Regions from separate parts of the Proteus vulgaris genome, predicted to be linked through region 1. Evidence: predicted binding sites of a transcription regulator. Region 1 holds the regulator's gene; each other region holds the start of a gene.
The links. Region 1 encodes Fur, which represses iron uptake genes when iron is present. Its sites were predicted from a motif close to ATAATAATGAGAACNACTATCAA; they were not measured.
Positions count from the first base shown of each region.

Region 2: LW139_RS11630 (siderophore-interacting protein) is a predicted target of Fur. The motif match lies at 2,590-2,612, and genes of this name have one in related genera.
Region 3: fepB (Fe2+-enterobactin ABC transporter substrate-binding protein) is a predicted target of Fur. The motif match lies at 2,215-2,237, and genes of this name have one in related genera.

Region 1 is NZ_CP090064.1:1,150,902-1,155,805, forward strand. It holds gene chiP (chitoporin ChiP) at 1-1,249, shown strand, start outside; gene LW139_RS05475 (DUF817 domain-containing protein) at 1,732-2,571, shown strand; gene fur (ferric iron uptake transcriptional regulator) at 2,650-3,096, opposite strand; gene fldA (flavodoxin FldA) at 3,286-3,813, opposite strand; gene ybfE (LexA regulated protein) at 4,085-4,393, opposite strand; gene ybfF (esterase) at 4,597-4,904, opposite strand, start outside.
Region 2 is NZ_CP090064.1:2,385,199-2,390,102, reverse strand. It holds gene LW139_RS11640 (methyltransferase family protein) at 7-450, opposite strand; gene phoH (phosphate starvation-inducible protein PhoH) at 801-1,586, shown strand; gene LW139_RS11630 (siderophore-interacting protein) at 1,688-2,533, opposite strand; gene LW139_RS11625 (DUF805 domain-containing protein) at 2,925-3,308, opposite strand; gene LW139_RS11620 (DUF2474 domain-containing protein) at 3,835-3,996, opposite strand; gene cydB (cytochrome d ubiquinol oxidase subunit II) at 3,977-4,904, opposite strand, start outside.
Region 3 is NZ_CP090064.1:4,372,341-4,377,244, reverse strand. It holds gene LW139_RS20510 (FecCD family ABC transporter permease) at 1-195, opposite strand, end outside; gene LW139_RS20505 (FecCD family ABC transporter permease) at 192-1,094, opposite strand; gene fepB (Fe2+-enterobactin ABC transporter substrate-binding protein) at 1,206-2,162, opposite strand; gene LW139_RS20495 (energy transducer TonB) at 2,352-3,146, opposite strand; gene LW139_RS20490 (TonB-dependent receptor domain-containing protein) at 3,174-4,904, opposite strand, start outside.

The DNA of each region.
Region 1 (4,904 bases):
TGACCGTGATAGAAAAGAGTTAACACCAAATAGTCCTGATTACGGTAAATACAAAGCCAACCTACACCATTCTACTTTCAACGCTAATCTAGACTTCTCATCAGGTTACCTAGGTGATTTTATTGGTATTGATTTAGCTGCCTTTGGTGCGGCTGAATTGAATAATAGTGGCCCTGCTGCACCTAATGAAATCGGTTTTAGTGATGCAAAAAGTCGCTGGGATGAAAAATGGACTGGCGATCGCAGTGGTATGAGCGTTTATAAAGCAGCTGCGAAATTCAAATTAGGCAACTTCTGGGCACAAGGTGGGTATATTCAACCTAAAGGCCAAAGTTTATTGCGTCCACATTGGAGCTTCTTACCAGGAACTTACCGCGGTGCTGAAGCTGGTGCAGTCTTCGATTTCGATAAAAGTGGTGAATTATCTTTCTCCTATATGTGGACAGATGAATACAAAGCACCATGGTATCGGAATATGTATAACTTCCGTAAAGCTGATCTAGAAACGAATATCAGCTATCTTCACTCTTTCGGCGCCAAATATGATTTTAAAAACAGCCTTGTGTTAGAAGCTGCATTTGGTCAGGCTGATGGTTATATCGATCAGTATTTTGGTAAAGTTTCTTATGATTTCCCAATTGCTGACAATGCATTAAGAACGTCTTACCAATTCTACGGTGCTAAAGATAAAGTGACCGGTGGTGGCGTTAATGATGTTTATGATGGGCTGGCATGGTTACAAGCACTGACTTTTGGTTATACCTACAATGTATTTGACTTCAAAGTAGAAGGAACATGGGTTAAAGCTGAAGGTAATCAAGGTTATTTCTTACAACGTATGACTCCGGGTTGGGCGACATCAAATGGTCGTCTTGATGTGTGGTGGGATGGTCGTTCTGACTTTAACGCCAACGGTGAAAAAGCACTTTATGCGGGTGTAATGTACGACCTGAAAAATTGGGATCTATCTGGCTGGGCGGTAGGTACTTCTTATGTTTATGCATGGGATGCTAAACCAAGTGGTAAAGCCATTTATGATCAAGGTCAGCGCATCAGAGAAAGTGCGTGGAATGCGGATATTATGTATACGGTTCAAGAAGGTCGCGCTAAAGGGACACTCTTTAAGCTTCATTATACCCGTTATGATAACCATTCCGATATCCCAAGTTATGAAGGTGGTTTTGGTAATATCTTCCAAGATGAAAAAGACGTTAAATTTAACGTAATTATGCCATTTACTATTTTCTAATATCAGAGTGAGGATAAAGTGTATTAATTGCACTTTATCCTGAATAAAAATAAAAAGCTAAATACGATTACGATAAGTAAAAATAACTAATAGAAAGAGTAGGGATAAATTAAAAAGAATAAATATTATTCTCAAAAATTAGCCTCGTTAATAAAGTGAAGTTGTCAGCAGTAGTAAAAAGTAGAAGTAAAGTCGTCATGTCATGTTATGTCGTCTGAGATAAATGTGAGTGGGTTATGTTTATCTCTTGAGCTTCAGTTATTTCGCAAAATTTGCGTAAGGTATTTACCCTAAAAGGCAGTCAGAGTGGGTATCGTAGTGGGGGGTAAATACCTTTATTTTTAAATCCTTTCTTTTTCGTCCTTTTCATCCTTGTGCGTTTTTTCATTCTATGGCAAATTTCTTCTCATTCATTTTATCTCTCCTTAATTTATTATTCTGCATTGAATACTATTTAATAATGCACGTTTTCAGGAAGAAGCATGTTAAAGCGATTGGATGATTTTTTATTAGAACCACCATTGAAGCCTTTTAAAGGTATAAAACGATTTATTGTTGAATTTCTTTTTTTTGGTGTGAAAGAAGCGCGTTCTTGTTTATTTGCGGGATTTTTCTTTTTTATTTTATTTGTAACACCAAGTAAAGGAATATTAGGGATACCTCGTTATGACGTTTTACTTATTCTCGCTATTGCTTTCCAATTATGGATGGTATGGGGAAAACTCGAAACATGGGATGAATTAAAAGCGATCTGTTTTTTCCACATTGTTGGTTTTGTGATGGAATTATTTAAAACATCAGCGGCAATTGGATCGTGGAAATACCCTGATTTTGCTTACACTAAATTGTGGGAAGTCCCTTTATTTACAGGGTTTATGTATTCCGCGGTAGGAAGTTATTTAATTCAAGCATGGCGTTTTTTAAAAGTACGAATTGAACATTATCCACCTTATTGGATGGCAACTTTGGTTGCGCTCGCTATCTATATTAATTTCTTTTCTCATCACTTTATCGGTGATTATCGCTGGTATTTAACTGCCTTTATTTTAGGTCTTTATGCCCGTAGTGTGGTTTATTTTACGCCTTATGATACAGAGCGAAAAATGCCACTATTATTGGCTTTTGTTCTGATAGGTTTCTTTATTTGGCTTGCTGAGAATTTCGGTACATTTTTTGGCGTATGGCAATATCCTAACCAAATTGGTGCTTGGTCTGCTGTACATGCAGGAAAATGGGGCTCTTGGTCACTGTTAGTCATTGTTACATTTACTATCGTGGTTCATTTAAAACATATTAAACACAGTATCAGTGTGGCTAAGTAGAGTTATCCTCGGATTTTAGGCAATAAAAAGGAACTGTAGACAGTTCCTTTTTTTTACTGAGAGATTATCCAGAATGAATTATTTCTCATCATGTGCGTGGCTATCTTCTTTACAATTGCCTTCAGCACAGTGGCCATATAAATAAAGGCTATGATTGGAAAGCTTGATACCATGACGTTCAGCGATGTTTCTTTGGCGCACTTCAATCGCATCATCTGTAAACTCGATAACTTTACCACAATCAAGACAAATTAAATGATCGTGATGGTGTTGTTGAGTTAATTCAAATACTGATTTACCACCTTCAAAATTATGTCGGGTAACAATACCAGCATCGTCAAATTGGTTTAAGACGCGATACACGGTTGCCAGACCAATCTCTTCACCGATATCGATGAGTTTTTTATAGAGATCTTCAGCACTGACATGATGGCACTCAGGATCCTGGAGCACTTCCAAGATCTTTAAGCGAGGAAGTGTAACTTTTAACCCAGCATTTTTTAACGCTTTATTATTGTCGGTCATGCGGATTTAATCCTGTTGCTAATGGTGAATTTAATTTTTGTGCTCACTAATAGGGTTGATTCATTAACACTCGGGTGAATAAATAACCTTATTGATTATAGGCATGATATTTAAAAATAAACACCCCTACCTATCACACTATCTTAGCACACCATTGAATAATTATCATTCTCAATATTGAGTATTTATTTATCCCAGAATTTCATCTAGGCTCATTTCTTCTTTGATTTGAGCAACCCAAGCATCAACACGCTCTTCGGTTAATTCTGGTTGACGGTCTTCGTCAATCGCAAGGCCGATAAAGTGATTATCATCTGCAAGCCCTTTAGAGGCTTCAAAATGGTAACCTTCTGTTGGCCAGTGACCCACAATGACAGCACCACGAGGTTCAATAATATCGCGGATTGTGCCCATTGCATCACAGAAGTATTCTGCATAGTCCTCTTGGTCGCCACAACCGAACAGTGCAACCAGCTTACCGTCAAAATTAATATCTTCTAGTGTTGGGAAAAAGTCATCCCAATCGCATTGTGCTTCACCATAATACCAAGTAGGAATACCTAGTAACAGAATATCAAATGCTTCGATATCTTCTTTACTGGATTTTGCGATATCATGAACTTCGGCATTATCAGCCCCCAGTCTTTCTTGAAGCATTTTGGCAATATTTTCAGTGTTGCCGGTATCACTGCCGAAGAATATACCTATGATTGCCATAAAGTGAGATAACCTCTTTTATTCTATATTCGTTATACTTCAAATTGTTGCGTTGTTGGCTACGTTAATTCGTACTAATTACATACTTTGTATGTACCAGTAACGCCTTTACTTACCACCTAGCCACACTTCAAAATAGTTAGAGTATATTTGTCTGTGTTTGAACAATTACTAGTGAAAAATAAACATCTTGTTTTCATAATAGAAAACTAAAAAACGTATTTTGACGAAAATAGCAGTGTAATTCTGTCGAATTTGTGTGGTTTAGCTGCTAGCTATTCTCATTTTGATGTATTTTCAAGGCGTGATTTTGCGCCAATTGTTCTAGTAATATTTCTTCAATAAGCTCGCTACGGCTAACATTTCTTGCAGTCGCCAACTCATTAAGTGCATTCACAGCGTCCTCATTTAATTTCAACTCAACTCGACGTAAACCATTGACTCTGTCTCGTCTTAATTGGTTGCGTTTATTAATTCTAAGCTGTTCATCCCGAGAAAGCGGGTTTGTTTTAGGTCGCCCAGGTCTGCGTTCATCTGCGAACAAATCCAGTGTGGTGCGATCAGTTTGTTCTTTTGCCATAAATTTTGCTGTGAAAGGGCGTATACCAATGACTAAATTGCGAAACGCCCAATAATACCCCACATAGTGGCGTCCTGCCACTGCTTCCTGAGTTTAACCTATTGTCATTTGGTCTTTTTATCGACAGATTGCGTGATTAAGTACAATAATTATACATTCAGCTAAATTATTACTTTCTTAATGGCGTCACTTTAGGCAATAAATTAAGCTTTGGATAAAAAACGACGAATAGCGTTAATAACAGTGCTAGGCTTTTCTGAATGTACCCAGTGTCCAGTATTTGCTACGACAAAAGCGCTAGCTTGCGGAAATTGGCGTGCAATATCATTACGGTATTCATCTAATATATAAGGTGATAAACCACCGCGAATAAATAGCACCGGATAATTCCAAGCAGGAACTTCTTTCCAACCAATAATGTCTGAATAAGCATTTTTGATTGCAGATAAATTAAATAGCCATTCACCACTTTTAAATGATTTAAGTAAAAACTGAATAACTCCCTCTTCTT
Region 2 (4,904 bases), 1.2 Mb from region 1:
TTGAGATTACATCCAACGACGAACGTGGCGACAATATTGTTGCCACGCTTGTGGAAATAACTCACTTAAGATCTTTTCTTCACGTACTATCGTATAGCGATCAGTAATAAAGTAAAACGCAATCGCAGCACCCAAAAATCCCCAATTACCAAAAATAAAAAACAGTCCAATACTGATATCCAAAAAACCGAGATACATAGGATTACGGCTAATTTTATAAGGGCCACTTGTCACTAATTGTCGAGGTGTGTGATTGGGATTAGGAGATGTTTTTTGTTTAATAAAAAATGAGAGGCAATAAAAAAGCCAGATCCCAGAAGTCGTAATCGTGAGTAAACCTAAATAAAAAAAGAAACCCATATTCAGAGAGCCTGAATGAAGTTCAAAACCAATAAATGGAATTAGGTTAAGTAGTAACCAATAAATAAAAGGTAATCGTAAGAAATTCATTTACTCCCCCTAAAATAACATTTATTGTTATTTTTATGTTAAGTTCATCTCGTTATAGATCGACTCAGTATTGAAAATATTTTTCTTTTGTCATTATACTGTCATAAAGCTTCGTTAATTTTCACTCTAACTCCATGATGGGGAATATGAATGATAGAAGCAATGGAAATATCTCGTTACTCACAGAAAACCGGCAACAACCGTTCATTGATGTTTAATGTTCAGGATTGTGACCGGTTTTTTTGTTTTCTGCGACTAAACAGAGTCTGAAGGGGACTCATCGGTAAGCGAATGGAATACAAATAGAGATGTCGATGACTTTTTGAAGACTAACAAGGGTAAATACCACTATGAGTAGACAAAAAGCAGCAACACGTTTACGCCGAGAAAATAAACGCACCTCACGTAAAGAACAACGTAATGGGGCGCATCGAGATAATGTTATGGTTTTACCAGGATTTGGGGATATTGATACCATTGGTATGGCGAGAGAAAAGCGTGATGAACGCTTGTTATCTCCTCGCAATGAAGTACAACGCCAATATATGAATGCAATTAAACATCAAGATCTTATTTTCGCTACAGGGGAAGCAGGGTGTGGCAAAACCTTTCTCAGTACTGCAATGGCTGCCGATGCCTTAATTAATAAAGAAATAGAACGTATTATTGTTACTCGACCAGTGTTGCAGGCAGATGAAGATCTTGGGTTTTTACCTGGTGATATTGCGGAAAAATTCGCACCCTATTTTCGTCCTGTCTACGACGTATTAGTGAAACGTTTAGGCGCTTCATTCTTACAGTATTGTTTACGTCCTGAAATTGGCAAGGTTGAAATTGCACCTTTTGCTTATATGCGAGGCCGTACTTTTGAAAATGCATTTGTTATTTTAGATGAAGCACAGAATGTTACTGTGAATCAAATGAAGCTATTCTTAACTAGAATGGGTGAGAATGTCACTGTTGTGGTAAATGGAGATATTACACAGTGTGATTTACCTTCTGGTGTACCGTCTGGATTAGCGGATGCTCTTATTCGATTTGAGGCTAATAGTCGAGTAGGTGTGATTAAGTTTATGCAGGAAGATTGTGTGCGATCTACATTATGTCATCATGTATTAGCTGCTTATAATGATTAAATTGGGCATAAGAAATTTTTTATAAAATAAAAAAGGCTGCATATTATTGAGGGAGTTAATATGCAGCCTGTACAGCCAACGTTTAATCTTTAATTTATTGCTTAGCTTACGTCTTCATTATCCATAACATGGTGACGTTCAGCGTGATAACCTTCTTCGTCATAACCAAAACGCCAATAAGGAATGGCATAAATTAAGCTACGATCATAACCGTTATCACGACGAATATGACGTCTTAATGCACGAATAATTTTGTCTTCACCTGCAATCCAAAATGCCACATCTTCAGCAGGTAATTCCCATGACATAAATTCATTAATTAAGTTTTCAGTTTGTTCTTCAACTGAGCCAATCAGCCAGATTATTTCTAATCCATTAGGACGTTTAATTTCTTGACGATGCGTTTCGTCTTCTACTCGGATAACGACTTTTCCTTGAACATTAGGCTGCATGGTTTCAATTAAAGCCATTAAAGCAGGTAATGAACTTGGATCGGCTGCCATATAGTAATGTGACGCAGGGGCTAAAAGGGGATCAGGGCCACCTGGATTAGTGATCCCAATGTAGTCGCCTTGCTTAGCATTTAGTGCAAAATGAATAGCTGGGCCAACATCGTCATGAACGGCAAATTCAATGTCTAACTCTTTTTGCTCTGGGCGAATAGCACGAACACTATAAGTTCGTACAATCGATCTTGGTTCGCCTTCAGGCCATTTAGGGCCTTTTTCAGAAAAACCCGGTACTGTAGGCTTCACTTGACCTTCTAATGGTAAAAATATTTTTAGATGTGCGCCCGCTGTATCAGCAGGGTAAGTATCTAAATCATCACTAGTAAAGGTAATACAGCGCATTCCTGGCGTGACATCAGTAATACGTTTTACTTGAACTAGGCGAGGAGGCGCTGGTTTATAAATGTTTTTTTCTTGAGGTGTTTTTTGGTTACTCACGTTTTTTTACCTGACTCATTTAATTGTTTTTTCGATGTAGATATTATCATTTTCAATTAATAATGATAGTCATTATCAACATTAACTTTGATTTAGTAAAGTGAGGTGTATGTTTTACTTATCATTGTGTGATTAGGCTCAAATTACGATAAAGAAAAAACTTAAAAATCAATGTAATAAGCTTGTGGTAATAATTCAGAGGCATTAATTAGAGAAATTAGAAGAAAATAAAAACACTAAAATACAATGTGGTAGGCGGGGGCTGGTATTATTTTATTTGAAGAAAGAAATAGTTTTAGATAGTTGAAATAAAGGCAGAAAAATCAATTAATACAGTGAGTAAACTTAAAATAGTATACTCACTGTATTTTTATATGACGCCAGTAATAGATTAAGCTTTAGGATCTGGGCCAAATCTGTTGTCGCCTTTAGTTCCTTCTAGGCACATAAAGACAAAAACAATTAATCCACCAACAGCAGGAATAAATGCAAGTAAGAACATCCAACCTGATTTATCTTGGTCGTGGAAACGACGAATAGTTACAGCAAGGCTAGGTACGATAATAGCTAAAGAATAAATACCGATAATAATACCTACAATCGAACCTAATGAACTCGTTTCACCAGTGTTCATGTCTATTGATGACATTAAAATAGCATATAGAACAGTAATGATAATGGTATTTACCAGAGTAAACATCCAATATTCTTTTCTGCGAGCACGACCTGAAAAGTTAGCGTAATTATTTTTAATGACTTCCAAATACCAATTCATGACTTCATCCTTAATTTAGTAGCAACAATACGTAAGCCTAGTTTAGGTGATCTTTCTTAGCAATTAAGATAATTCTAAATTATCAAAATATATTTTTTAAAAAGACATTATGGTCATTCCCTCTATTTCATAGGGATATAAGCTTAATTTTTAAGTTAATCAAATAGGTAATATCTAAATGATGCACAATATACGTCTTTATAAACTAATACAGGTGTGGAGTGCTAAGCGGCGGGTATCATAATTACTTTAGAAATTGAATTCAACAAGTACTCTATTTTATTTCTAGTGAAGATGGCTTTTTATAGGATTTTTTATATCTTTATTTATCGTCATAACAGAATAAAAAAGATTTTATCCCTTACTATTAATCAAAAATGATGTATTTATAGTTATTTTATCAATGCGTTTGATTTAATTTTAGTTAATTATGGGAAATAAGAAAGGGCTAAAATAATATCAGCCCTTTGTGTTTATTTTACCGTTGTGCGGTACTATGTTTTATATTGCTGTGTGTGTTTTGCCTTTACTTCACTTTCATTCCCGCAAGCGTCATTAAGAATCGAAAAAGAGAAGAAACCGCAAATAAAGCTAAAACACTACAAAACCAAATTGTAATTAGCCAGCCCCATTTTTTTAATAATGAGGGTTTGCTTTGTATTTGTGGATCAGTGATAGCCTTCTTCATAATTGGTTTTTCCTCTGAAAACGTAATAACTCCAGAATGTGTAAACGAGAATAATTGGAATAATAAAGAGTGCGCCAACTAGCATAAATCCTTGGCTTTCTGGTGGTGCAGAAGCTGCTACAAAACTCACGGCAGGCGGAATAATGTTAGGCCAAATACTGATGCCTAATCCGGCAAAACCTAAGAAAATTAAAGCCAATGCTCCAAAGAAAGGAAGATAATGTCCTTGTTTTTTTATCGAACGCAAAATCAGCCATGAGCTGTATAACACTAAAAGTGGAACGGGCAAAAAGAAGAACAAGTTAGGTAACGTGAACCAGCGTTCAGCAATGGCAGGTTGTGCTAGTGGCGTCCATGCACTAACAACAGCGATCACAGCAAGCATTACCAGTGTCAGTGGTTTAGCAACTTTATATAAATTTTGCTGTAAATGGCCTTCGGTTTTCATAATTAGCCAGCCACATCCTAATAAGGAGTAGGCGATAACTAAACCAAAACCACAAAAGAGTGCAAAAGGCGACAGCCAATCAAAATAGCTACCTGCAAATGTACGATTAACAACAGGTAAACCTTGAACTACGCTACCAACGACAACGCCTTGCATAAAGGTTGCTAGTATTGATCCGAAAATAAAGGATTTGTCCCAAAAGCTTTTGTGACTGTTATCTGCTTTAAAACGAAATTCAAAGGCAACACCACGGAAAATCAGCGCGACAAGCATTAAAGTTAAAGGCATTGCTAATGCATCAAGAATAACAGCATAAGCAAGCGGAAATGCCCCAAATAATGCAGCTCCCCCCAAGACTAACCATGTCTCGTTACCATCCCACACTGGGGCTACGGTATTCATCATTAAGTCACGATCTTGGTCGCTTTTAATAAATGGATAGAGCATACCGATACCGAGA
Region 3 (4,904 bases), 1.2 Mb from region 1:
ACCACCTTCTGATTGCCCGACAACAATATCTATTAATGTAGAAAACTCGATGGGAAACTTGCCCGTTGTCAGTGCAAAGAAGGCGAGAGAAATCACCAATAAAAACAAGATAAAAGCGATGACGATATCTTTAAGAGAGAAGTGCCAAGACCATGTACCCAATTGGCAGATAATCTCATTATTTTTAGGTTTCATAATGTAATGATCCGCCAACGTTTAACCAGATAAATAAAGAAAGGCCCACCAATCAGTGAAATCATAATACCGACACTAATTTCGCCTGGTGTACCGATTAATCGCCCTAAACAATCTGCCATCAGCATGACTAACGCACCAATTAACATCGACATGGGTAAGATCCGCCGATATTCAGCACCGACTAAACGACGAGCAAAATGAGGGGCTGTTAAGCCTAAAAAGCTAATAGGGCCAACCGCTGCGGTAGCACTTCCAGCAAGAAGAACTATTGAAAATGCCGACAATAGCCAAACTCGTTTTTGGTTTGCACCTAACGCATGACTAATATCATCACCTAATGTCACGATATCTAACGAGCGTGTTAGCGAGTAAGCAATCACACTTCCAATCACAACCAACACAGTAATTGGGTACAGAACATCGAAACTACGCCCTTGCAATGAACCCACAACCCAATGACGGAATTGATCAAAAACACGTTCATCACTATTGACCGTAACAAGTTGAGTAATAGCGAGTAAAACGACAGAAAGGGCAACACCTGCAAGCACCATTCTCACAGGATTAAGTCCGTGTCTTACACCACCAAGAAGATAAACACCAACACCCGCGCAGAATGCCCCTAATAAACCAAACCACATATAAATAGTGACATCAGTGATCCCCGTTAATGCAATAACAGAGACGATCGCCACCATTGCTCCAGCATTAATGCCAAACAGCCCCGGATCGGCAAGTGGATTACGTGTTAAAGCTTGCATTAACGTTCCTGCTCCACCTAATGCAACGCCAATCACTATTGCTAATAATGTGCGAGGAAAACGTAGATAACGTACTAATAAGTGCTCACTATTTGTCGTATCAAAATTGGCAAAAGCCTGCCATGTTGTATACATAGAAACATGCCTGCTTCCAACAAATAAGCTTAATAGTGCAAAAAAGAACAATAGGAGAATAGCGCCTCTTATTCCCCACTTTATGCTGTGGTGAGAAGTAAACATACGTTATTACTTATGCTGACTAAAACGCGCGACCATATCACTGATAATTTCTTGCGCGCTGTAATAATCAATACGAAACGAGTTTGCACCTAAACCATAAACTTGCTTATTTTTAACAGAAGGCAGATTTGCAAGAATAGGATCAGCCATAAATATATCGGCTTCTTTAGCGGTTCCACTTAATAGAAACGTTGTAGGTGCAGTGAGTTGTGTTAAATGCTCATATTGAGCCCACACAAAATCTGAAACGGGTTTATCTTTCGGTTGCCAAGCAAGATCTGCACTTTCAATGGTGAAACCGAGTTGTTGTAATAGTACTGCATGAGGACTGGTAGGTAATGAAACGGGATTAACAGTACCAGCACCAAAATAAGAGATAATATTGACCTGACCTTCCGGCAGTTGTAGCGCCTCTTTCCCTTCTTTTACTAAGCTTGCAAAATGCTGCAATAGTATATCCGTCTCTTTTTCTTGGCCTGTCGCTTGTGCCAATTGTAAAGCCAAGCTTTCCCAACTCTGTTTGCCGTAATCTAAAACAATAGTCGGCGCGATTTGTTGAAATTGTTCAACTTGTGGATAAACCGTATCACCACCATTTACGGAAACAACGATTAAATCAGGTGAATAAAGATAAGCCATCTCTAATGAAACACTGCCTGCTGACCATAATTTTTCAACCGCTCTTTCTTTTGCCACTTTATCCCATTGAGCAAAATATTGCCCATTTGCTGCGGTTGAACTTGCAACGACGGGGGCTTTCATTGCGAGTAATGTCCCTGTGATAGAAACCGATGCAGATAAAATACGTTGTGGTTTTGCTTTTATTTCAACTTTAGAACCATCCACGCTAGTAAATGTACGAGGCCAAGATTCACTATCTGCACCCACATCAGAAGCGCTAGCGGTATTAACAAAGAGAGAGAAAAGGAAAAAAAAGGTAGTAGAAACAGCGGATTTAAACATAACTAATTTCCAAGTAAGCAAGCTTTACTTTAAATAATAAATATAATTATTAATGTTAATCATAATCAATATCATTAACAACAAACATTTATGTGCTTGTAATTGGAAAAATGCGAATGAGTGCACAAAAAACAACTTTATAAAAAAGCACTTAAGTCTAAATTCAACTTAAGTGCTTTCGCTAGCTCACTAATTTAATTGAAAATCTAATGAGACAATTAAAGGGTTCAATAGGTTTTCAGGTTTAGGGCCTATGGGCTTTACACGTTTAACCGCAGCAATAGCCGCATTATCAAGAGAAGAAATACCTGAGGTACTTTCTATCTCAACCCTTGAAATTGTACCTTCTGATGTTAGTGAAAAACTCACCACCACCTGACCTTCATGTTGCATGCGACGAGCTTGTGATGGGTAGCGTTTATGACGCTCTATTTCTCGGCGCAGTGAACTAATATAGTGATTGTCAGATTCACCTTGCCCTATTCCTTTCTCGCTTAACGCATGACTTCTTCCTGCTAACGAGCTTGCCGTATGTTGCGTTAAGCTTTCTGCCGAGGCTTCTGAAGCTGTTTGCGCTATTTGGCTTTCTAAATCACGCTGTTTTGTCGGCTCTATTTTTTCTTGCACCACCTGTTTTTTTACGGGTGTAATTGGTTTTAGAGGTATGGGCTTTTCTTTTATTTTTTCAGGTGTTTTTTTTGGTGCTTCAACAAACTCCCCTTTTTCTGAACTTGGTAAAACAATGGCGCTGTCTTGAGGTTCAATTTTTTCAATCGGCTCAGGCACCACTGTAGATTGTTGAGGTGATGAAAATACCACTTGGTAAACGGATAATGTATTTTCTTGTTGCTGATGAATATGGTGTGCACTTTCTGTCATAGAAAGTGAACGCAACACCCAACTTAATACGCCGATATAAACTAACGATATGCCAATCAGCCAATAATAAATATTAAACGGATGCCTGACAGAAAGTGCCAACATAAATAAAAGCTCCTTACTCTCTTTTAATTAAAATTGTGCTGTCACACCTAATCGGAATGTTCTTCCGGGTGCAGGCATACCTGATCGCGTTAAAGGATCAATGTAATATTCGTTTAATAAATTACTGCCTGTTATTTCAAAAGATAAATTAGGGCTATATTGATAGTTAATATAAGCATCAACGGTAAAGACTTTTGCCCAACGCATTGGGTTATTATTTCTGCCATACATCTGACTCGGTAATTTTTCTTTTAGCCATTTCTCATCTTTATTTTCCACTTCTGATGAATAAAGCCAACGACTACCAATTTCTAATTTATTGTCGAACCAACGAGTCCCTAAATGTAAATTAACCGAATATTTAGGTTGGATAGAAGTACGTAAAAAACCACCGGGATAACCCCCCGTCATACATTGTTTAACACCTAATAACCCTGAAGGATCGTAGTTACTAAAGGCATTTTTATCACATACTTTATTTTTATGGCTATAAACTAAAGCCGTATCCATAAAAATAAAGCCATTATCAAAGCGAGCTTGAACCTCTAACCCCTCTAATATTTGCTTTTCAAATTGCCTAATTTGCCAATTCGCATCTCTATCAAACACATTTTCAATATTGGTACGAAAATAATTTATTTTAATATCAGCATGGCGCTCAACATTTAGCCAATCTGTCAAATCGAAAACAGCCCCAAATTCTGTACTTTTCGCACGCTCGGGTTTTAATTTAAAACCGTAATAACGCGCTTTTGACCCAGAAAAACCACTGGTATCTTCAAATAAACTGGGTAACCGTAGCTGCTCAGTATAACGTCCATAAAAACGCAATATATCGTTGGCATATACCGTCGCAGACACTAAGGGTGAAAATGCGCCATGATGATAGCTGGCCTCTGGTGCAAAACTATCTTTATCATCATCAAGATAAATAGGTATTGGATTAGAAACGCCCATTTCATATTTATTAACTAATTCACCTGTAATTGGATCAGGTACTTTTTCATTAATATTAATATAACCGTTTAACAAAATATTATTGCTTTTTAATAACTCTCCATATTCATCAAAACCCCAATATAATAACTCTGTTTTCATTGGTCTCATAGTAGTAGAGTTGAAAACAACATTTCCATTCTCATCACGGAGATATGTTCTATTTTCAAAATGCATTTGTTTTGAGATTTTTATTTTACGATTAATTTCTTTTTTTATATTATCAGGTAGTTTTTCATACTCTGGATGAGTTAATTTATACGCTTGTACTATCCTTCTTTTTTCTCTAAGTTCAGGATCTCTTATTACTCTTTTATATTTTTCTGGTAACTGTTGTTCCGTAATTCCACATAGAGTGCCAACTAAATAACACTCTTCCTGTGTCAATGTTCTTTTATAACTTACTATATATCCTCTAATAGAGGGAGTTTTCTCATAACCTTTTACGTTATTCCTTCGCTTATTATTTAAAAAAGTATCTGTTAAATGATAATAATGGTATTTCCCACCCGCAGTAATGGCTAACCAAGAAAGTGGCTTCCAATCTGTGGAAAGGGCTAAATTAATTTCATGACGCTGCCCTGCTCGCCCGGCGGTAACAAAATCAAGCCCTGTAGGTACTTCCAATTCATCACTGTCTAATTTTTCAAACTGATAATTACTGGAAAATGAAATAGAAAATTGAGGTGATAATTTAAATATAGAAGATAAATCCACACCATAGCGGTTATTTTTTTGATAAAGAGAAGCTGTATCAATAAA